DNA from 4 places in the Bacillus sp. HSf4 genome. Region 1 is predicted to be linked to each of the others. Evidence: riboswitches for the same ligand, from Rfam matches in the RefSeq annotation. Region 1 holds a riboswitch; each other region holds the start of a gene.
The links. A riboswitch is a leader RNA that binds a small molecule or an ion and turns the genes downstream of it on or off. The one in region 1 is predicted to bind S-adenosylmethionine.
Positions count from the first base shown of each region.

Region 2: another riboswitch for S-adenosylmethionine. It lies ahead of mtnK (S-methyl-5-thioribose kinase); the one in region 1 lies ahead of metK (methionine adenosyltransferase).
Region 3: another riboswitch for S-adenosylmethionine. It lies ahead of metN (methionine ABC transporter ATP-binding protein MetN); the one in region 1 lies ahead of metK (methionine adenosyltransferase).
Region 4: another riboswitch for S-adenosylmethionine. It lies ahead of P3X63_RS21660 (5-methyltetrahydropteroyltriglutamate--homocysteine S-methyltransferase); the one in region 1 lies ahead of metK (methionine adenosyltransferase).

Region 1 is NZ_CP120679.1:3,222,855-3,228,411, reverse strand. Features, by position in the region: gene pckA (phosphoenolpyruvate carboxykinase (ATP)) at 1-1,087, opposite strand, end outside; SAM riboswitch class I at 1,283-1,423, shown strand; gene metK (methionine adenosyltransferase) at 1,822-3,024, shown strand; gene asnB (asparagine synthase (glutamine-hydrolyzing)) at 3,247-5,145, shown strand; gene P3X63_RS16585 (glycosyltransferase family 4 protein) at 5,188-5,557, opposite strand, start outside.
Region 2 is NZ_CP120679.1:1,529,387-1,534,943, forward strand. Features, by position in the region: gene P3X63_RS07805 (PAS domain-containing sensor histidine kinase) at 1-662, shown strand, start outside; gene P3X63_RS07810 (methylated-DNA--[protein]-cysteine S-methyltransferase) at 667-1,164, shown strand; gene mtnA (S-methyl-5-thioribose-1-phosphate isomerase) at 1,374-2,435, opposite strand; gene mtnK (S-methyl-5-thioribose kinase) at 2,448-3,635, opposite strand; SAM riboswitch class I at 3,719-3,862, opposite strand; gene P3X63_RS07825 (carbon-nitrogen family hydrolase) at 3,945-4,724, opposite strand; gene P3X63_RS07830 (pyridoxal phosphate-dependent aminotransferase) at 4,819-5,557, shown strand, end outside.
Region 3 is NZ_CP120679.1:3,499,071-3,504,627, reverse strand. Features, by position in the region: gene P3X63_RS18255 (acyl-CoA dehydrogenase family protein) at 1-266, shown strand, start outside; gene P3X63_RS18250 (arsenate reductase family protein) at 391-747, shown strand; gene gcvH (glycine cleavage system protein GcvH) at 809-1,192, shown strand; gene P3X63_RS18240 (YusG family protein) at 1,251-1,487, shown strand; gene P3X63_RS18235 (toprim domain-containing protein) at 1,556-1,897, shown strand; gene P3X63_RS18230 (thioredoxin family protein) at 1,915-2,223, shown strand; gene P3X63_RS18225 (SCP2 sterol-binding domain-containing protein) at 2,344-2,691, shown strand; SAM riboswitch class I at 2,894-3,001, shown strand; gene metN (methionine ABC transporter ATP-binding protein MetN) at 3,106-4,131, shown strand; gene P3X63_RS18215 (methionine ABC transporter permease) at 4,124-4,792, shown strand; gene metQ (methionine ABC transporter substrate-binding lipoprotein MetQ) at 4,806-5,557, shown strand, end outside.
Region 4 is NZ_CP120679.1:4,198,841-4,204,397, reverse strand. Features, by position in the region: gene P3X63_RS21670 (glycosyltransferase family 2 protein) at 1-623, opposite strand, end outside; gene P3X63_RS21665 (glycosyltransferase family 39 protein) at 623-2,842, opposite strand; gene P3X63_RS21660 (5-methyltetrahydropteroyltriglutamate--homocysteine S-methyltransferase) at 2,983-4,143, opposite strand; SAM riboswitch class I at 4,188-4,297, opposite strand; gene P3X63_RS21655 (BglG family transcription antiterminator) at 4,878-5,557, shown strand, end outside.

The DNA.
Region 1 (5,557 bases):
GTTCTTTCGTCAGTTTGCTGATCGGAGGAAGCACGCCGAACGCATCCGCCGTCAGAAATACAATGGTTTGCGGGTGTGCCGCGATGCTCGGTTTGACAATGTTGTCGATCGCCTCTATCGGGTAAGCGGCTCTAGTATTTTCCGTATAAAAGCTGTCAGAGTAATCCGGTTCCCCGGTTTCAGTGTCAACGACGACATTTTCAAGAACGGAGCCGAAGCGGATCGCTCTATAAATCTGCGGTTCTTTTTCTTCGCTTAAATGGATGCATTTTGCGTAGCATCCGCCCTCAATATTAAATACACCTGTACTTGACCAGCCGTGTTCGTCATCGCCGATCAGCCTCCGCTTCGGATCTGCCGAAAGGGTCGTTTTTCCGGTGCCTGACAAACCGAAGAAGAGAGCGGTTCCCCCTTCCTCGCCGACGTTCGCAGAGCAGTGCATCGGCAGAATGTTTCGTTCCGGCAGAAGAAAATTCATAATCGAAAAAATCGATTTTTTCATTTCTCCGGCATATTCGGTTCCTCCGATTAATATGGTGCGCTTCTCAAATGAGACGATGATAAATGTTTCCGATCTTGTACCGTCAAGGAGCGGATCGGCTTTAAAATGAGGAGCGGAAAGGATCGTAAAAGGCTCTTCAGCCGGCTTTTGATGATGATCTTCAGGCCTGATGAACAGCTGTCTCGCGAACAGGTTGTGCCAGGCGAACTCGTTGACGACAGTGATCGGAAGGCGGTATTTTTCATCTGCACCCGCAAATCCTTCAAACACAAACAGTTCGTCGCGCTCCTTTAAATAGCTGACGACTTTTGTGTAAAGCCTTTCAAAAGCGGCCTCTGAAATCGGCTGGTTTACGGCGCCCCAGTCAATCTTTTCCTTTGAGCTTTCCTCCTCAACAATGAATTTGTCTTTTGGAGAACGGCCGGTATATGTACCGGTCGTCGCCCGTACGGCTCCTGATGATGTCAAGACCCCCTCTTTGCGGTGAAGGATTTTTTCAACAAGATGCGGAACGGATAAATTGAACTGGACGTTATCACCCGTTAATAATGTTTGCAAGTCAGTCGCCAAATCTACAGAATTCATAAAAAACCTTCCTTTGCGTGTTTTTTAATGTGTATAACATTAATGTAGAAATAGTATAACACATTTACTCTTATAGTCTATACTGTTTTCTGCAATTTCGTTCGGGTTTTTTCTTCAAAGAGTTGTTCCAAATTTATCTTGACCGATATTGACATGACAAGCCATTTTAAGATAAGATATTTCATTGAGCGGATACTCTTATCCCGAGCTGGCGGAGGGACAGGCCCGATGAAGCCCAGCAACCGGTTTCTCTCTATATAAAGGATGTAAAACAGTTCCTGAGAACACTATGGTGCTAACCTGATGCAAGGTGTCGAATACCTTGAGCGATAAGAGTGAAAGGCACGCAATACCAGACCCTTTCCTCAGAGAATAGGAAAAGGTTTTTTTATTGCATAAATCCATATACAAAAACTGCTAAAAAAAATGCCTTCAGGACGAAGGTACTGGGCGTTTTTCACAGGACGTGAAAGGTTTTAGCCGAGTATCAAGCAGGACGAAGGTACTGGGCGTTTTTCACAGGACGTGAAGGGATGCAGCCGGGAAGCCGATCAGGAAAGGCCGCCTGCAAAAGGGGAATATCGGCTCAGGATCTCGTTAAGAATAAGAAATATGGAAATTCTTTCAAAGTGAGAGGTCATGATGCCCCGGTGCGTCATATCATGTAAAAGGGACGGGTTCCGTATCATCATTAAGATCACGGCTGATCTTCATATACAGGAGGAAATATAAACATGAGCAAAAATCGTCGGTTATTTACTTCAGAGTCAGTTACAGAGGGCCATCCGGACAAAATTTGCGATCAGATTTCGGATAGTATATTAGACGAAATTTTAAAGAAAGATCCGAATGCACGCGTCGCATGCGAAACATCTGTAACAACCGGTTTGGTGCTGGTAAGCGGTGAAATTACAACATCCACATACGTGGATATTCCGAAGACAGTACGCGAAACGATTAAAGAGATAGGATACACTCGCGCAAAATACGGCTTTGATGCTGAAACATGCGCAGTATTAACATCTATAGACGAGCAGTCTCCTGACATTGCAATGGGTGTCGATCAGGCGCTTGAAGCGCGTGAAGGTGACATGAGCGACGCAGAAATTGAAGCGATCGGAGCCGGAGACCAAGGCCTGATGTTCGGCTTTGCCTGCAACGAGACAAAGGAACTCATGCCTCTGCCGATTTCCCTTGCTCATAAATTGTCCCGCCGGTTGACGGAAGTTCGGAAAGAGGAAATCCTTCCATACTTGCGTCCGGACGGAAAAACTCAAGTAACCGTTGAATATGATGAGAACAATAAACCGATTCGCATCGATACAATCGTGATTTCTACACAGCATCATCCGGAGATTACGCTTGAGCAGATTCAGCGCAACCTGAAAGAATATGTCATTAATCCGGTTGTGCCAAAAGAACTGATCGATGAAAACACGAAATATTTCATTAATCCAACAGGACGTTTTGTCATCGGCGGTCCGCAGGGAGATGCCGGATTGACCGGCCGGAAAATCATTGTCGACACGTACGGCGGATATGCCCGCCACGGAGGCGGCGCGTTTTCCGGGAAAGACGCGACAAAAGTTGACAGATCTGCCGCTTATGCTGCCAGATATGTAGCGAAAAACATCGTCGCAGCAGGACTTGCCGAGTCATGCGAGGTTCAGCTTGCCTATGCGATCGGCGTCGCTCAGCCGGTATCGATTTCGATTGATACATTCGGTACGGGAAAAGCGAGCGAAGAGACTTTGATTGAAGTGGTTCGCAAAAACTTTGATCTAAGACCTGCCGGCATTATCAAGATGCTTGACCTGCGCCGTCCGATTTATAAACAAACGGCAGCATACGGACATTTTGGACGCCTTGATCTTGATCTGCCTTGGGAGCGCACGGATAAAGCAGATCAGCTTCGCAAAGAGGCGCTAGGAGAATAACAACCGCATAGCCGCTTAATCAAGCGGCTTTCTTTTTCGCGACGGATACGGGACGCTTTTGAAACTTGAAAAACAGGTTTCATATGTTTGTTTTTTTATTGAAAACAATGAGGGCAATATGCTCGTTTTTCAAGTTTTTTGAAACGTTTTTCTTTAAATACATGTCTAATCAAGAAGCAGATCTTACTCTGCATGAAATTTAAAAAAATCGGAGGCAATACTATGTGTGGATTTGTAGGGGTATTCAATCATCGCCCATCATCCGAGACGGCAGGCCAGGAAGAACTGATTAAACAAATGAATGAATTGATTGTACACCGCGGTCCCGACGATGATGGGTACTATCATGATGAGCATGTAGGCTTCGGATTTAGAAGGCTGAGCATCATCGATGTTGAAAACGGAGGACAGCCTCTGTCATATGAAGATGATTCCTACTGGATTATTTTTAACGGAGAAATCTATAACTATATAGAATTGAAAGATGAGCTTCTTTCAAAAGGCTATCAATTTCAGACCGATTCCGATACCGAGGTTTTGCTTGCGACCTACCGCCATTATAAACAGGAGGCTGCATCAAAACTGCGGGGAATGTTCGCCTTTTTAATCTGGGATAAACAAGAACAGCTTTTATACGGAGCACGCGACCCGTTTGGCATTAAGCCGCTTTATTTTACAAAAACGGACGGCCATGTTTATTTTGCATCAGAACGAAAAAGCCTGATGCCTGTCGGTGCTGAGCTGGAATTTAACGAAAAAGGCCTTCAGCAATATACATCTTTCCAATTCGTGCCTGAGCCTGAAACGCTTGACAAAAAGGTGCGAAAAGTGGAACCGGGTCAGCAGTTTACGATTCGTCCCGGAGAAGATCTTCAATTTAAAACATACTGGAAAGTTCAATTTAAGCCGGTGCAGACGGAAGAAGAAAAGCTTGTTCAGGAAGTAAGGGACGCGATTTTTGATTCTGTCAAAGTCCATATGAGAAGCGATGTGCCTGTCGGTTCATTCCTTTCAGGCGGAATTGACTCTTCCTTTATCGTGTCTGTGGCCAAACAGTTTCATCCGAATTTGAAAACATTCTCGGTCGGGTTTGAACATGAAGGCTTCAGCGAAGTGGACGTTGCGAAAGAAACCGCGGACAAGCTCGGCTTGGAAAACTTCAGCGCCGTCATTTCTCCTGAAGAATACATGAACGAGCTTCCTAAAATCGTCTGGCACTTGGATGATCCGCTTGCCGATCCTGCTGCGATTCCTTTGTATTTTGTAGCGAAGGAAGCGAAAAAACAGGTGACGGTCGTCCTTTCCGGAGAAGGGGCGGATGAGCTGTTCGGCGGATATAACATTTACCGCGAACCGCTGTCATTAAAACCGTTTGAACGGATTCCGTCGCCTTTGAAAAAAATGCTTCTCCGCGTTGCCCAAGCGATGCCTGAGGGAATGAAAGGAAAAAGCTTTTTAATGAGAGGATGCACCCCTCTTGAAAAAAGGTATATCGGAAATGCGAAGATTTTTGAAGAAGGTATGAAATCAAAACTTCTTCGCCAGTATGACAGCAACCTCTCTTACTGTGACGTGACAAAGCCGTATTTTGAAGAAAGCAAGTCCTACAGCGAAATCAATAAAATGCAGTATGTTGATATTCACACATGGCTGCGCGGGGACATTTTGCTGAAAGCCGATAAAATGACGATGGCCAATTCCCTGGAGCTCCGCGTTCCATTTTTGGACAAAGTCGTTTTTGAAGCGGCTTCAAAAATTCCGGAAGAGCTGAAAACAAAGAACGGCACGACAAAATACCTGCTTCGAAAAGCGGCGGAAGGCATCGTTCCCGAGCATGTGCTGAACCGCAAAAAGCTCGGCTTCCCTGTGCCGATCCGCCACTGGTTGAAAAACGAAATGCATGACTGGGCCGTGGGCATTATTAAAGAGAGCGAAACAGACGCATATATTCATAAAGACTATGTGCTTCAGCTCCTTGAAGACCACTGCGCCAACAAAGCGGACAACAGCCGTAAAATCTGGACGGTACTTATCTTTATGATCTGGCACAGCATTTTTGTCGAAAAGCGCTATGTCCCGGAAGAATTAAACCATCAGCCGAAAGAAGTCATCATTGTTTAACTGCAAAAAAAGGTTTTCGATTCGTCGAAAACCTTTTTTTTATTATGCTGTTCTGTCTCCAATGGATTTGGCAAGCACGCTTTCACATTCCGCAAGGAGGCTCTCAAAAATAGCCTCCCACGATTGGGCAAGAGCGTAGTTTCTTGCTTCCTGTTCCATTCGTTTTTTCAAAGAAGGGTTCCCGAGGACATGCATAATGGCTTCTGTGAAGGCTTCCGGACATTTTGGCTCTGCAAGAAATCCGTTTTTTCCGTTTTGAATAAAATCTTTCAGGCCGCCGGAGTCTGCGCCGATGACAGGTGTACCGCAGGCGAGCGCTTCAAGAGCGGAATTTCCGAAGGTTTCCGTCGGGGAAGGAAACACAAACAGGTCTGAGCTGGCGTAAATGCGGGAGAGCTCTTCTCCTTCCACA
Region 2 (5,557 bases), 1.7 Mb from region 1:
TGGGAGAGCTTGCGGCAGGAATCGCCCACGAAATCCGCAATCCAATGACGGCTTTAAAAGGGTTTATCCAATTGCTGAAAGGCAGCATCAAAGAGGATCACTCGCTCTATTTTAATGTGATCACCTCTGAATTAAAGCGGATTGAATCAATTATTACGGAATTTTTGATTCTGGCAAAGCCGCAGGCGATCATGTACGAAGAAAAAAATGTCGTCAAAATTATGCAGGATACAATGGATCTTCTGCATGCGCAGGCCAACTTGGACAATGTGCAGATGCACCTCACCTGTGACGGCCGAATTCCGCTGATTTACTGCGAGCCGAATCAGCTGAAACAGGTTTTTATCAACATTTTGAAAAATGCGATCGAAGTAATGCCGGACGGCGGCAATGTCTATGTGTCGATCAAGCCGAAGGGGAACGATCATATCCTCATATCGCTTGCCGACGAAGGGATCGGCATGACGGAAGACAAATTGAAGCGGCTTGGCGAGCCTTTTTATACAACAAAAGAACGGGGCACTGGACTTGGCCTGATGGTCAGCTATAAAATTATTGAAGAACACAAAGGAAAAATTGAGGTCGAAAGTGAGGAGGGAAAAGGCACGACCTTTCACCTGACACTTCCGATCAGACAACAGCATGAGGAGGAGGCTTTATAACATCGTGAGTTTTTATATTGAGTTCAGTTCGCCCTTTGGACAAGCATATATCGTCGAGGAGAACGGCCGCATTACACATGTGCTTTTGAATCAGGAGGAATTGGAGAATCTGCGGGAAAAAGATGCAGAGCTCATGCCCAAAAAAACGCCGCTATTGCTGGATGCGAAGCGTCAGCTTGAAGAATATTTCCGGGGCGAGCGCCAAACCTTTTCACTGCCGATCGATCAGGAGGGGACGGTTTTTCAGAAAAAAGTGTGGAAAGCGCTGGAGTCCATTCCTTACGGTGAAGCACGAAGCTACCACGATATTGCCTGTGCCATCGGAAATCCGAAAGCCGTCCGGGCAATCGGCCAAGCAAACAAAAAAAACGCGCTGCCGATTTTGATTCCCTGCCACCGCGTCATTGGAAAAAACAAGACGCTGACAGGGTATGCGGGAAATGAAACAGATAAAAAAGCGGTGTTGCTTGAGCTCGAGAACATTCCTTATAAAGGAAAATAATGCAAGCGCGCCGTTGCTTTTTTTTGTCGGCGACATATAATTTTATTAAGCTAAAAATGTTGGTCTTGGTAAAAAAGGAGGACGAATCAATGAAAACAAACCGCCCGCAAAAAATTGTCGGCTACACCGAATTGTTCGTCAAACTGCATGTCCTGACAAAAGAACAAAAAAAAGACATTATGAAATTCATCAAAATCCGCTAAAGCTGCCTACACGTTAGCTTTAGCGGAAAAAAGCGCTTCGATTTCTTCTGTATAATGGCCTGTGATGATCCCTTTTTCTGTAATGATCCCCGAGATCAGATGATTCGGAGTGATATCGAAAGCCGGATTGAACACAGGCACCTCCTGCGGCGCGATCCGTGTCCCTGCGATCTGTCTGACTTCATCTGGATCGCGTTCCTCAATCGGAATGGCGTCTCCGCACGAAATCGAAATATCAAAAGTTGACAGGGGAGCGGCAACGAAAAACGGAATTTGAAAGGCATTGGCGAGTATCGCCAGCCCATAGGTTCCGATTTTATTGGCTGTGTCTCCGTTTTTTGCGATCCGGTCTGCTCCGACAATGACAGCAGAAATGTTTTTTTCTTTCATCGTATGTGCGGCCATGCTGTCGGTGATCAGCGTGACGTCGATCCCGCCCTGCATGAGTTCCCATGCCGTCAGGCGCGCGCCCTGTAAGACGGGCCTCGTCTCACAGGCGTAAATATGAAGGTCAAGATCTTTTGTTTTGGCCAGATAAAACGGGGCAAGAGCCGTTCCGTATCTGCTTGTCGCGATCGATCCGGCGTTGCAGATCGTCATGATATTGTCACCGGATTTAAACAGCTGCAAAGCATTTTGCCCGATCAGCCGGCATGTTTCCTCATCTTCAATCTGAATCTGAATCGCTTCATGGATGAGATCGGTTTTTGCTTCATTCACAGACCGGGCGCCTTCAGCGCTTTTCATCAGCCTGTTTAAGGCCCATGATAAATTGACGGCTGTTGGTCTCGCGCCGTTTAACACATTTTTGATTTCGGCAAGCTTTCTTTGGAATTCGGAAACATCCGCCGTTTCGATTTGTTGGGCGCAAAGCGCAAGCCCGAACGCCGCTGTGATGCCGATGGCCGGAGCTCCCCGCACCTTCAGCGACCGGATCGCATCATAGATGTCTTCCTGTGTCGTCAAATTGAGATATTCCGTTTTCTCGGGCAGCTTTTGCTGATTTAAAATTTTTACCGATGTTTCTGTCCACTCCACAGAGCGGGGAACTGCAAATTGTTCTGGCATGTTAGTCACTCCCTAAAGCAAGCTCTGAAACGCTTCAATGATATCTTTAGGCGTCCGGAAACTGCTGCGTTTTTCAATTAATGCCGCGCCTGTTCTCAATGCGAGCGTTTTTTGCCGGATCTGTCTGTCAAATGGGGCGATCGTATCCAGATCGGCGACATGGGCAAGCCCGATCGTCCGGCGTATCAGTTCGCAGCCGGCGAAGCCGGCGGCGTCCTCCAGCGCTTGTTTCAGTGTTGCTTCCAGTCGTCCGGGCGCGTGTTTGTACTGATCAAGGCTGTCTTTTTCCCATGCTTCGCTGAATGTGCGGCTGAATGTGTTCCATACGGTTTCAACATGGCTGTACAGCGGGCCGCGTCTGTTTTCTTCGCGGGCCAAAGCATTTAAAAACAGATTGGCGATAAACTGGCCGATATCAAAACCGATCGGACCGTAACATGCAAATTCAGGATCGATGACTTTCGTTTCGGCATCACCGGCAAAAATGCTTCCGGTATGCAAATCGCCGTGAATGAGCGTTTCCGACGAGGTTATAAAACGCTTTTTCAGCTTTGCCGCTTCAAGCTTCAAGGCACCATTGCCCCATAACTTCTCCGCTTCACCGCGCAGCTCTTCCTCAAAATCATTTGTTTCATTGTCGAAGAATGGATCTGTGAAAACAAGGTTTTCTGTAATGTCGCATAAATCAGGATTGATAAACTGCTTGCACAAACGCTCTTTTACTTTTGGATCCAATGCATAGTCAGACGAGTAAAACAGCGTTTTTCCGAGAAATTCACCGATATCCTCTGACAAATGCGGATAATCGTACCCTTCGATCAGTCCTTTTCTGGCGATTGTCAAATGGGACAGATCCTCCAGCACGGTGACGGCCAGCTCTGTATCCGAGTAATACACTTTGGGCACAAGGTGTGGTGCGTGCTCAGCCTGCCGGATCAGTGCGCTGCTTTCAATTCTCGCCCTGTCCAATGACAGCGGCCAGCTTTCGCCGACGACTTTCGCATACGGAACGGCCTGCTTGATGATCAAGCCTTTCTTTTGCTCCTGATCATACACGCGGAAGACGAGGTTCAGGTTGCCGTCGCCGATTTCCCGGCATGTCAAAGTGCTTTTGCTTGAAAAAAGTCCGAGCCGGACGGCGAGCGCGGCCGCAGAGCTTTCTGTCAGGATTTCGTAGGTTGCGGTTTTCGTTACGGTCATTTTAAAATTCCCCCTCAAAGTCGTTAACAAAATAAAAAGCCTCTTTCTCATCGAGAGAAAGAGGCTGATCGTCGCGCACGCCTCTCTTATCTCTCAGAATGCAAATCTGATGGAATTAGCACCGTGCCCTAGCGGCGCAAAATGCTCGCGCCCCATTTCACAATGGTATTACGGTCGGTTGCTGTTGGGATCATAAGGCCAGTCCTTCACCCAACTCTCGATAAGAGAAATCAATATAAAATTTTGAAATTTCAGTTCGGTCAGTTGCTGAACATGTTACCAGTATCATTGATTATTTGTCAATACTTTTTAATATAAATCTTTGCGGATGTCTTCAAAAACCGGAATGTGCCCTCTCGTTTTTTCGATGTCCTTAAGATCGATTTCGGCGCTGATGACCGTTTCTTCGTGTCCTGCTTCTGCAAGAACCCGTCCGAGCGGATCGATGATCATGCTGTGGCCGGCAAATTCGTTTTCCGGATTTTTCCCCGAACAGTTGCAGGCGGCGACAAAACATTGGTTTTCAATAGCTCTCGCGATTAGAAGGCTCCGCCAATGATCAAGCCTCGGCCGGGGCCATTCCGCCGCCACGAAGAGGATGCCCGCTCCTTTTGAGGTGTGTTTTCTGATCCATTCCGGAAAACGGATGTCATAGCAGATGACACCGGCGGCAGGTGTGCCTTCAATCTCAAAGCCGCCGTCGGCGGAACCGGCGGATAAATAGAGATGCTCATCCATCAGCTGAAAAAGGTGGACTTTGCTGTATTCTTTGATCAATTGCCCGTGTCTGTCCGCGATATACATCGTATTGTATACGCCGTCCTTTTTCTTGACGGCGACTGATCCGCACACAATATGGACAAGGTTGGCCTTTGCCGTTTTCCTGAGCCATGCTTTCGTTTGTTCGCCTTCATCGTCGCCGATTTCATCGAGTTTTTTTAAATCATAGCCTGTCGTCCAAAGCTCGGGGAGAACGAGGATATCCGCATGCCGGCTTTCCGCTTCGATCAGCCGCTCCGCTTTTTTGAGATTTTCCGAAGGATTGCCGTATGCGATATCGAATTGCAGGCAGGAAATCGTCCGCTTCACTCTTATTCACCTCATTTTTTGCTTTACAATTTACCTTTAACAATATATGATGATGGACTATCATTTCAAGAATTTTTCAAAGCGGGTGAAAAAAATGAAATTTGAGTTTTCTGATGTGCTGAAACAGCTTCCGGAACAATTTTTTGCATCACTGGTCAAAAAGGTGAATGAAAAGATGGCAGCGGGTCATGATGTCATCAATCTCGGCCAGGGAAACCCTGATCAGCCGACACCGGATCATATTGTTGAAGCGATGGCAAAAGCCGTGCATCATCCTGAAAATCATCGCTATTCTTCCTTTCGCGGGAGCCGCAAGCTGAAAGAGGCGGCAGCCGAATTTTATCAAAGGGAGTATGGTGTTTCCCTTGATCCTGAGCGGGAAGTTGCCGTATTGTTCGGCGGAAAAGCGGGCCTTGTAGAGCTGCCGCAATGCCTGTTAAATCCGGGGGATACCGTGCTCGTTCCCGACCCGGGATATCCGGATTACTGGTCGGGTGTTGAGCTGGCCAAAGCGAAGATGGAAACGATGCCGCTTACCGCGGACAATCATTTTCTGCCCGACTACAGCGACATTCCCTCTGAGCTAAAAGAAAAAGCGAAGCTGATGTATTTGAACTATCCGAACAACCCGACCGGAGCTCAGGCCACACCGGCGTTTTTTGCAGAAACCGTCGGGTTTGCCAAAGCGCACGGCATTTGTGTCGTTCATGATTTTGCCTACGGGGCGATCGGCTATGACGGCCAAAAGCCGGTGAGCTTTCTGCAAACAGACGGCGCTAAGGAAGCCGGGATCGAAATTTATACGCTGTCCAAAACCTACAATATGGCGGGAT
Region 3 (5,557 bases), 280 kb from region 1:
TTTTGCGAACAGAAAAAGCCATCACGGCGCTCGGCGAAGAAAAAAATGCCCAGAAAATCCTCTACACGCAAATTTTCACACAGGAAGCGTTTCAGGAGATTGAAAGCCATGCCAAGGAATCATTAATCGCCATGGAATCCGGCGATTCGCTGCGGATGATGCTCTCCGCCCTCCGCAAGCTGACACGCTTTACACCTGTCAATGTCATTGAGAAAAAACGCGAAGCCGCCAAGGCCGTCTTCGAAGCGGAAAAATTTATTGTGTAAATCCAAAAGCCCCGTTCTTTTCGAGCGGGGCTTCTAAGCTGAACAAAGGACTGCAAACAACGGTTTGGGCTTTTAAAAAGATCTGTGTTAAAATAACCTCGGATAAATCGAGAGGGGTGAGTGCATGGCTTTAGATTTTTATTGGTACCCGAAATGCGGGACATGCCGAAAAGCGAAAAAGTGGCTCGAAGATCACGGCAAAGAAATCAATGGGATACATATCGCAGAACATCCGCCAAGCAAGGAAAAGCTGAAAGAGCTTTATGAAAAAAGCGGACTTGAATTGAAAAAGTTTTTCAACACAAGCGGTCAAAAATACCGGGAACTCGGCTTGAAAGACAAGCTGCAAAACATGTCTGAGGATGAGCAGCTTGAATTGCTTGCTTCCGACGGGATGCTGATCAAACGTCCGATTACGACAGACGGCCGGAAGGTAACAGTCGGTTTTAAGGAAGATCAGTTTAAGACATACTGGTTATAATGCATCAAGATGTGATATCTTCAATGTAGGACGATTTAAAACACTTTATGGAGGGGTAGCCATGAGCACACCAAAAGAACTGCGTTATTCTGAAGAACACGAGTGGGTCAAAACCGAAGACGGCAAAGTCAGAATCGGAATTACTGATTTTGCGCAATCTGAGCTGGGGGACATCGTTTTTGTCGAGCTGCCGGAAGTCGGAGACGAAATCAAAGCGGACGAGCCATTTGGAAGCGTTGAATCTGTTAAAACCGTTTCAGAATTGTACGCCCCGATCAACGGGAAAGTGGTTGAAGTGAATGGGGAACTCGAAGACAGCCCTGAGTTTGTCAATGAATCACCGTATGAAAAAGCGTGGATGATCGTCGTTGAACCGTCTGACGCATCAGAAATCGACAGCTTGATGACTGCCGAACAATATGATGAAATGATCAAAGAAGACTAAAACTTTAGGATAGCAGCCTCTCATTTGGACACGCTATAGCATAGAGGGGGTGTCCAAATTGACGCTGAAAAAAGAGCGTATTGATATTACAGAGCATGTGAAAGGCCATTTTAAAGGCGGCGGCATGCATCTGTACCATGAAAACGAACCGATCGGCCGGATGACCGGTATGGATCAATACGAGCTGAAATCTGGATATATATTCCAAGATCAAAAATTTTACAAAATGGCTGATACGATAAGCAAACCGGATGCAAAATATGTGGACTGTGATGACCAGCAAGGCTGGTGTTAAAGGCCGGGCGGTGAATACTCACTGCCTTTTTTTATGAAAAATCTATTTTTCTCTCAAAGGTGATCCATATGCCGGAAAACGAAAAAGTCATGATCGTCGAAGGAAAGTCCGATAAACTGAAAGTCAAACATGTCGTTGAAGAACCCATTGACATTATTTGCACAAACGGAACGATCAGCCAGACAAAGCTCGATGAATTCGCCGAGAACCTGTATGATAAAGACGTTTACATACTGGTTGATGCCGATGAATCCGGGGAAAAGCTGCGCCGGCAGCTCAAAAGGGAACTGCCCGAAGCGTCCCATTTATACATTGACAAAGTCTATAAAGAAGTCGCTGCAGCCCCGAGCCGCCATGTAGCGGAGATCCTGTTCCGGTCAAACATACGAGTGCATAGCAAATTTTTATGATGAGGTGTGTAAAACCTATGCAGGAACTTCAGGAACAAGAATTAAAACAGCTTGAGCAGAAGACATGTGTCCTCTATTTATACACGCCGTTTTGCGGAACGTGCCAGCTGGCTGGAAAAATGCTGGAGGTTGTTGACGAAATGCTCGCCGACATCCCTTTCTATAAAAACAATCTCAATTATTCCCCGTCATTCGCCAAACAGCATGAGATTGAAAGTGTGCCGTGTTTTATTCTTTATCAAAACGGACGGATCGTCAAAAAAGGGTATGCGTTTCATTCCGTTTCCTATTTATATGAGACAATTAAACAAAATGCTGTTGATTAAGGGTATTTTTGACATATTTCTCGGGAAATAACCCGCAAAAACTTGTCGAGCAATTCATAAAGGACTCCCGCTGTATACAGAGAATCTGTAAGTATGACCAATTTACAGGAGGTTATACAGTTGGAGAAAACAGGATTGATAGAAAGAGAGGATCGGTCTCTTTTTTTAAAACCTCTATTATCCACAACAGCTTTGCTGATTACATTTCAAGGAGAAAAAGAAGCTTTTACGTTAGCGATCAACGAACAGGGGGAAATGGAAAAATCTACTCCTGTGGAAAAAGCTCACTTGACTTTTTTTGGAGAGCAAAGCGAGATTATCGACCTTCTTCATGGAGATATTTCCCTGCAGCAGCTCGTACAGCGCGGCACCGTCAAGGTTAAAGGCTCCTTCAGAGCTTTATTGAAGCTCGAAGCGATTTTATGGCTGACAGACGGTTTCTTCAAAAACAGCGACCTTCAATTATAAACTTTCCAAATGTTGAAAATTAGACACTTTCACCGTGTTAAGGCAGACAAGGGGGGAGGCGGACGTTCAGCACGCCTCTTTTATCTGTTCATCAGATCGGATAGGCCGTTTGTCTTACGAAAAGTAGTTGACAACTATTTTTTTGCATGATATTCTACTGTAAGAATTCCGATCATAATAATCAAAAAATAAATATATGTTTCTCTTATCCAGAGAGGTGGAGGGAAGTGCCCTATGAAACCCGGCAACCATCAACAGATGTTGAAATGGTGCCAATTCACACGAAGCGTTAAGCTTTGAAAGATGAGAGAAAGGCCCAAGCTTTCAAAGCCTTTCTGCTCATGTGTGCAGAAAGGCTTTTTTTCATAATATGATTGGACCTCAAAGAATAGAGCAAGAAAGCAGGTGGTGGCTTTGATAAATCTTCAAGGTGTTTCAAAGGTTTATCAGTCAAAGCATGGAGATGTCAATGCCGTCCAGGATGTCACCCTTTCGATCAAAAAAGGTGAAATCTTCGGAATTATTGGATATAGCGGAGCCGGTAAAAGCTCCTTGATCCGTCTCTTGAACGGACTAGAACAGCCCACTTCAGGCACAGTTGAAGTAGCGGGCAGAACGATTAGCGAAATTAAAGGGAAAAAGCTGAGAGATGCGCGAAAAGAAATCAGCATGATCTTTCAGCACTTCAACCTTTTATGGTCAAGAACGGTGCGCGACAATATTGCGTTTCCGTTGGAGATCGCCGGCGTCAGCAAAGCAAAACGGCAGAAAAGAGTCGCTGAACTGATCAAGCTCGTCGGCCTTGAAGGGAAGGAAAACGCCTATCCTTCACAGCTGAGCGGCGGACAGAAGCAGCGCGTCGGGATCGCAAGGGCGCTCGCAAACAATCCGAAAGTTCTCCTTTGTGATGAAGCGACTTCAGCGCTTGATCCGCAGACGACTGACTCGATCCTGGGTCTTCTGTCTGATATCAATGAACGGCTCGGGTTGACGATTGTCCTGATCACACATGAAATGCATGTCATCCGGAAAATCTGTCACAGAGTCGCTGTCATGGAAAACGGCAGAGTTGTTGAAGAAGGCGACGTATTGGACGTCTTCAGAAAGCCGAAGGAAGACATGACCAAGCGCTTTGTCCAGCAGGTGACCGAACCGGAAGAAACGAAGGAAACTTTGAAGCATTTCCTTGAAGAAACGAAAACCGGGCGGACGATTAAGCTTACATTTGTCGGCGAAGCAGCCGAAACGCCGCTGATGACGCAGATCATCCGAACATTTGATGTTGAAGTCAACATTCTGCAAGGGAAAATTTCGCAGACGCAGGATGGTGCTTACGGTTCGCTGTTCATCCATGTTGACGGCGATTTGGATGAGGTCAATAAAGCGGTCGAATTCATCAAGAGCCGGCAGGTAGAAGCAGAGGTGATCACAAGTGTTTGAAAAACTGTTTCCGAATGTAGACATGGAGCAGCTGTGGAACGCGACATATGAAACGGTTTATATGACGGGGATTTCGCTTTTGTTTGCATTTATCATCGGCGTGCTTCTCGGTTTGCTTCTTTATTTAACTTCAAAAGGAAACATCTGGGAAAACAAACCGATTAATGCGGTAATCGGGGCTGTTGTCAATGTGTTCCGGTCGATTCCGTTTATTATTTTAATTATCATATTGCTCAGCTTTACGAAATTTATCATGGGAACGATTTTGGGTCCTAATGCGGCGCTGCCTTCATTAATCGTCGCATCGGCACCGTTTTATGCCCGCCTTGTGGAAATCGCCCTCCGCGAAGTCGATAAAGGTGTGATTGAAGCGGCGAAATCAATGGGTGCGAAAACATCGACAATCATTTTCAAAGTGCTGCTGCCTGAATCGATGCCGGCTTTGATTTCCGGTATTACTGTAACAGCGATTGCGCTGATCGGTTCCACAGCCATGGCCGGTGCGATCGGCTCCGGCGGACTCGGCAACCTTGCATATGTCGATGGATTTCAAATGAACAATAATGACATTATCGTCATTGCAACGATTTTTATTTTGGCTATCGTTTTTATCATCCAATTTATTGGGGATTTTATAACAAATAAACTAGACAAACGTTAGGGAGGATACGAAAGTGAAAAAAGGGTTATTAACGGCTTTACTTATCATTTTTGCCGGCGTACTTGCCGCATGCGGGTCATCGAACAGCGAAGGAGATAAAGACAGCAAAGTGATCACAGTCGGAGCGACGCCGACGCCGCACGCCGAAATTCTTGAAGAGGCAAAACCGCTGTTAAAAGAAAAAGGCTATGAGCTTAAAATCAAGAAATTCACCGATTACAAACTGATCAACAAAGCGCTCGCTTCAAAAGATCTTGATGCAAACTATTTCCAGCATGTTCCTTATCTTGAACAGGAAATGAAAGAAAACGAAGACTACGATTTAGTCAATGTCGGTGCAGTCCATCTTGAGCCATTCGGGATTTACTCTAAAAAGTATAAATCATTGAAAGATCTTCCTGACGGTGCGACGATCATCATGAGCAATAACGCCGCTGAACAGGGCCGCATGCTTTCAATGCTGGAAAATGCCGGTCTCATCAAGCTGAAATCAGGCATTAAAAAAGTGGACGCAACAGTGAAGGATATTACGGAAAACAAGAAAAACCTGAAAATCAAAAACAATGTTGCACCTGAAATGACGGCAAAAGCATATGACAGCAATGAAGCAGACGCCGTGTTCATCAACGTGAACTACGCGATCCAAAACAAGCTGAATCCGAAAAAAGATGCCATTGAGCTTGAGTCTCCAAAAGACAATCCTTACGCGAACATCATCGCTGTTCGCAAAGGTGACGAAGATTCTGCGAAAGTCAAAGCGCTGAT
Region 4 (5,557 bases), 980 kb from region 1:
TCGTGGCGCTCGTAATAGACGGCCGTCTGCTTGAAGCCGAGCCAGCTGACAAGCCCGCGGACAAACGGGTTTTTCTCTTTCAGCTTGTTCATTTCATTGACGACTTTGCGGTCCATGAGCCGGAAATCTCCAGTATCGACCGGAATGTCGACATCTGTGAGACGTCTTAGCATGCGGTAAAACATGGAGGCCGTCTGCTTTTTGAAAAATGTCTCTCCCTCGCGCTTCGTTCGGACGGCGTAGACCACGTCAAAGCCTTGGCGCCATTTTTCAGCCATTTCCAAAATCAGTTCAGGAGGATCCTGAAGATCGGCGTCGATGACGACGATCGCCTTGCCGGCAGCATAGTCCGTGCCGGCGGTGATCGCAATCTGGTGGCCGAAGTTTCTTGAGAAATTGATGCATTTGACAGCCGGATCGGCCTGAGCCAGCGACTTCAGCATATGGATGCTGTTATCGCTGGAGCCGTCATTTACAAAAATCAGCTCATATGGTTCTCCGGTTGAATCCATGACGCTTTTCAGTCTTTCATAGGTGCTGTCGAGGACTTCCGCCTCGTTAAAGACGGGAACAACAATTGAAAATGTGACGGGTTCGTTCATATTGATCACCTTTCCTTTCATCAATCCAGCTCCACTTTATAGAGCGTCTGATTTCCACCAGGTCCGCCCGACTGAGAACTGTTATCTGAAGAAGAGCTGCTGTATTCGCTTTTGGAAACCTTCGTGCCGTTTTCTTTAATCCAGTTGGTGAGTTCCGAATGATCTCGGCCTCTGCCATCGCCAATCATGAAGTATTTGACTTCACCGTTTTTGACAAGCTTTTCGAGTTTTTCAACGGTCAAAATCGGGTCGCTTCCTGAGAATCCGCCCATCGCCATCACAGCTTTGCCTGTTTTGATGATGTAAGATTGAGCTGAAGTTGCGCTGGAGACTGCAAATAAATATTTTTCTCCAGTGTTGTTCTTTTCCAGGTAGCTCAACAGTTCTTCATCGACTGATTCGCCGCTTCCAGGTCCGCCGCTGCCCCGTCTGCCTTGCTGAAACTGGCCGGAGCTGTCAGGGCTCATGCCTGCTGGAGCTTCATTGGCGTTTTGGCTGTTTTGCTTGGAGTCGGAATCTGTTGACCCGTTATTATCGTTGTTTTCATTATTGTCTGTTTGGCCATTTTGGCTGCCGAATCCAGGAGGTCCGCCGCTGTTGTTCATCTTGCCGCCTCCCCCGCCGCCAAATGATTGTGCGGATGTAGGTCCGGCTTGCGGGATCATCCCGTTCACCCCGTCAGCGAGGGTCGCGGCAGTCCAGTAGAAAGGACCGATCAGCATGCCGAGAAGCGCTGCAACTGAAACGTAGTAGCTGAACGACTTTCCTTTTTTGACAAAGATGAGCAGACAGCTTGTGACGACTCCGAAAGCGCCGATCGCGATGCTCCAGCCGATTCCGATCTCGCTGAGATAAGGGCTGAAGATATACAATTCAAACGCGGTTGTCAGCAGAACACCGCTCGGAAGAAGCCATTTTTTCCAGCCGTTTTCATCCTGATAGAGGCGGACTAATTCCGTCCATCCCGCACCTGACAAGGCGGCAATCGGTGCTGCCAGCATGATCAGATAGTAGTGGTGGAAGAATCCGGCGACACTGAAGAATCCAGCGACCGGCAACAGCCACATTGTCCAGAAAATCGTTTCATTCGTTGTCTCATTGAATTTTCGTTGACCGCGAAGGCCTGTAATTAGTAAACCGATGATGCCGAAGAAGACGAACGGAATCAGCCAGCTTGCCTGTCCGGAAAGCTCAGATTGGAACAATCTCAGTGGCCCGGGTGTTCCTGTGCCGAAAGAACCTGCACCGTTTCCGCCGCCTCCGGGACCGCCGCCGTTTTGGACATCGCCCATTTGGCCGCCAGGTCCGCCTGAAGGCATCTCGCTTCCGCTTGGCGGAGTCATTTGTTCAGTTTCTGAGTCCGAACTGTTATCGGAACTATCGTTTTGTTGCTGTGGTGTTTCCTGCTGCTGGTTCTTTTGCTCTTGATCAGAAGCAGCTCCTCCGCCTGAACCGTTTTGTCCGGTAAGACGCTGGATTCCGTTGTAGCCAAAAGCGAGCTCCAGTACCGAGTTGGTTTGGCTGCTTCCGATATAAGGCCGCGAACTTTCCGGCTGGCTGTCGACGATGACCGCCCAGGAAACGGAAACACCTGCCAGAACGATAACTGCTGTGATAAGGGAAACGATTTTTTTGCGAATCGTCGTCTTTGCTGCCATCAGGTAAAATAGCATGAATGCAGGCAATACCATATAAGCTTGCAGCATTTTGACGTTAAAGCCGACGCCGACCATACAGAAGGCTCCGAGCAGCCATCCGATTTTTCCTTTGCGGACGGCTTTAAACAACATCCATGTTGCGATCATCAAACAAAGGACGAGAATGCTGTCAACGTTGTTTGTATGGCTGACGGCAACGGCAATCGGTGTACATGCCATCACGAGAGCCGCTATTCTTGCCGCCGTTTTTCCGAAGGTCGGTTTTACAATAAAGTACAAGAGTGATACAGAGATCACTTCAGCAATCGCTTCGGGCAGAACGACGCTCCAGCCGTGCACGCCGAATACGAGAGCGAACAGTGTTTGAATCCATAATGCGACAGGCGGTTTATCAACCGTTACAAAGCCTGCCGGGTCAAAAGATGCGTAAAAGAAATTATGAAAGCTTTGGGTCATACTCTCAACGGCCGCCGTATAGTAGGCGTTGTCTGTGTCGTTATTCCAGATGCCGTAAAGGTTTAAACATGCAGATAATGCGAGAATCAATACAAGAAAGATATCAATTTTCCTTTTCTTTTCCATTATTCGGTCACCTCACTTACATGCATTATAGAAGCCAAATATGATCAAACTATGAACAAATCAAGAAGGATTTTTAAATTGTAAAAACGCGGGCAAAAAAAAGAGACATACCGATTACGGTATGTCTCAAACGCGTGTTTTTATTTCCACACATCTTCTGCAATGTCAATTACATGGCGCAGTTTTTCCCACTGCTGTTCTTCCGTTAAAAGGTTTCCCTCTTCCGTTGAAGCGAAGCCGCACTGCGGACTCAGGCAGAGCTGGCTCAGATCAACATAGCGGGAAGCTTCTTCAATACGGCGCTTGACGGCTGCAGGGTCTTCAAGCTCTCCAAACTTAGAAGTAATTAAGCCGAGGACGATCTGTAAATCTTTCCGTTTGACGTAACGAAGCGGTTCAAACCCGCCGGAGCGTTCATCGTCAAATTCCAGGAAGAGTCCGTCAAGGTTCAGTCCGTCGAAAATCGTTTCCGCGGCCGCGTCGTAGCCGCCTGAGGCCACATATGTCGAACGGAAGTTTCCGCGGCAAATATGCATGGTGACGGTCAAATCATCAGGGCGTCCGTCAAGCGCTTCATTGATCGTTTTGGCGAAGGATTCACGCAGTTCATCAGGCTGGCGTCCGAACGCTTTGATTTGTTCGTGTCCCTTTTCAGAGAAAAATACGGACCAAGCTGTGTCGTCAAGCTGCAGATAGCGGCAGCCTGCATCATAAAACGCGTCGATCGCTTTTTTGTAAGCTTGGGCCACATCATGATGGAACTCATCCAGATCCGCGTACGGGCTTTCATCAAGCTTTCCTCTGAAAAACAGCATATTCGGGCTCGGAATTGTCATTTTCGCCGTATGGTCTCCGGCAATACGATGAAGAAAACGATAATCGTCAAGCATTGGATGATTCGTAAAATCGACTTTGCCGGTCACTTTTATGCCGCGCGGTTTTGTTACTACATTGTGAAATTGAATTCCCTTGTCCGCTGTATAACCCTCTACACCGTCAAGGCCCTCCAGAAAGTCGAAGTGCCACCATGAGCGGCGGAATTCGCCGTCTGTCACGGCTTGAAGCCCAATCTCTTTTTGTTTTTCAACGATGCGCTTGATCTCTTCGTTCTCGACTTCGCGCAATTGTTCAGTGGTGATTTCACCGGACGCTTTTTGAAGGCGCGCTCTTTTCACAGGTTCTGACCGCAAAAGGCTGCCCACTTGATCAGCCCGGTACGGCCCCTTTTTTTGATTTGGCGTTTGTGACAGTTCAGCTGCTGGATTTGTCATGATTGATCCCTCTTTCTGTTTTGGTAACATAAAAAAGCTCTTCCTGATAAGGAAGAGCTTGATAGACAATCTCCTCCTTATCTTCAAGAACGCGAATACGCTCTTAAGGATTTAGCACCATTCTGTCATAGACAGCGGTTGCCGGGTTTCACAGGGCCAGTCCCTCCACCACTCTTGATAAGGAAAACCTTTTTTATGCGATTTTTATAATAATTTTAATATTAATACTTTTTATGAAAATGTCAATGGTATTTGGCAAAAATCTCTCTGTTTAGGTATTTTTCCATACCGTTTGATATTTTTCATTTTCCTCTGCAGCCATTCGTTCCATTCGAGGTTTGCTTGATGTCTTCGGATTGGACAGCATCGTATAAATGTCTATGGCCTTGAATGATATTAAATCGACTCAAGGTGTGATTTTTTCTGAAAAGCAGTTGTGAGAACGTTCAACAAGGTGATGCATCAAAGGCTTCATATTGAAGTGTGTTATCTTTCAATTCCAGGTTTGCAAAATACGTATGAATCAAATGGTCCATTTTAAACATCTTTGATTTATAGATTGTGGGAAAAACACCGGATCAATGGGTTTTCGACAAACTGCCTTCAGGCGGTATTTCTTCAGATATTTATCATATCCCGGAAACAGAAAAAGATGATCACAATCGATATTTGAAAGCGTTTTCTAAATTGTGTTCAACTACCATATTTCCGGTCGCTTTAAAAATATAATAGAACTAAGGTCTCGGGATAGAAGGGGGGATTAGATGAAAAATAAATTAAAAGACGTTGTTCAGCATTTAGTGATGAATCGTTCTTCTACGGTCGATTGGATCGAAAAAGAGATCAGCCAAAATAAAAGTGCAATTTGCAGCCATATTAGACAGCTGAATGACTACATTGGCAAGCAGAAGCTGGATTTGATTCAAATTACCCGAGAAGACGGCCGCATTTTGATCTCTGACAAAACGCGGGAATACCTTTATATCATGCTGAAAAAGGCAACATTTGTTGAACTGGACTACATTCCGCCGGAACTGAGAACGGGCCTGATCGTCATTAAACTCTCCACAAATCCGGCCCGTGATTCTTTAAAAGAGCTGGCTGACTTTGCAGCGGTCAGCAAAAATACGATGCTCCATGATATGAAGGCCGTCAAGGAATCTTTGCGAAACGAATCGCTGGATTTGCAATATTCGAGAAAAGACGGTTATCAGTTGATCGGCTCTGAGTATCGCATTCGCAAAAAGCTGGTCATTGAGACGAAAAAACTGCTGACTCGCGATGCCGGCGCCGCCTTATTGGAGCGGAAAGGGCTGATCGATCAAAATGAGCTGTTCCTTTTAAAAGAACGCTTAATGAAAGCGGAAAAAGAATTGAAGATTTCGCTGACTGACGAACAAATTGAAGATTTACCGATCGTCCTCTACTTGCTGATCAGGCGGAT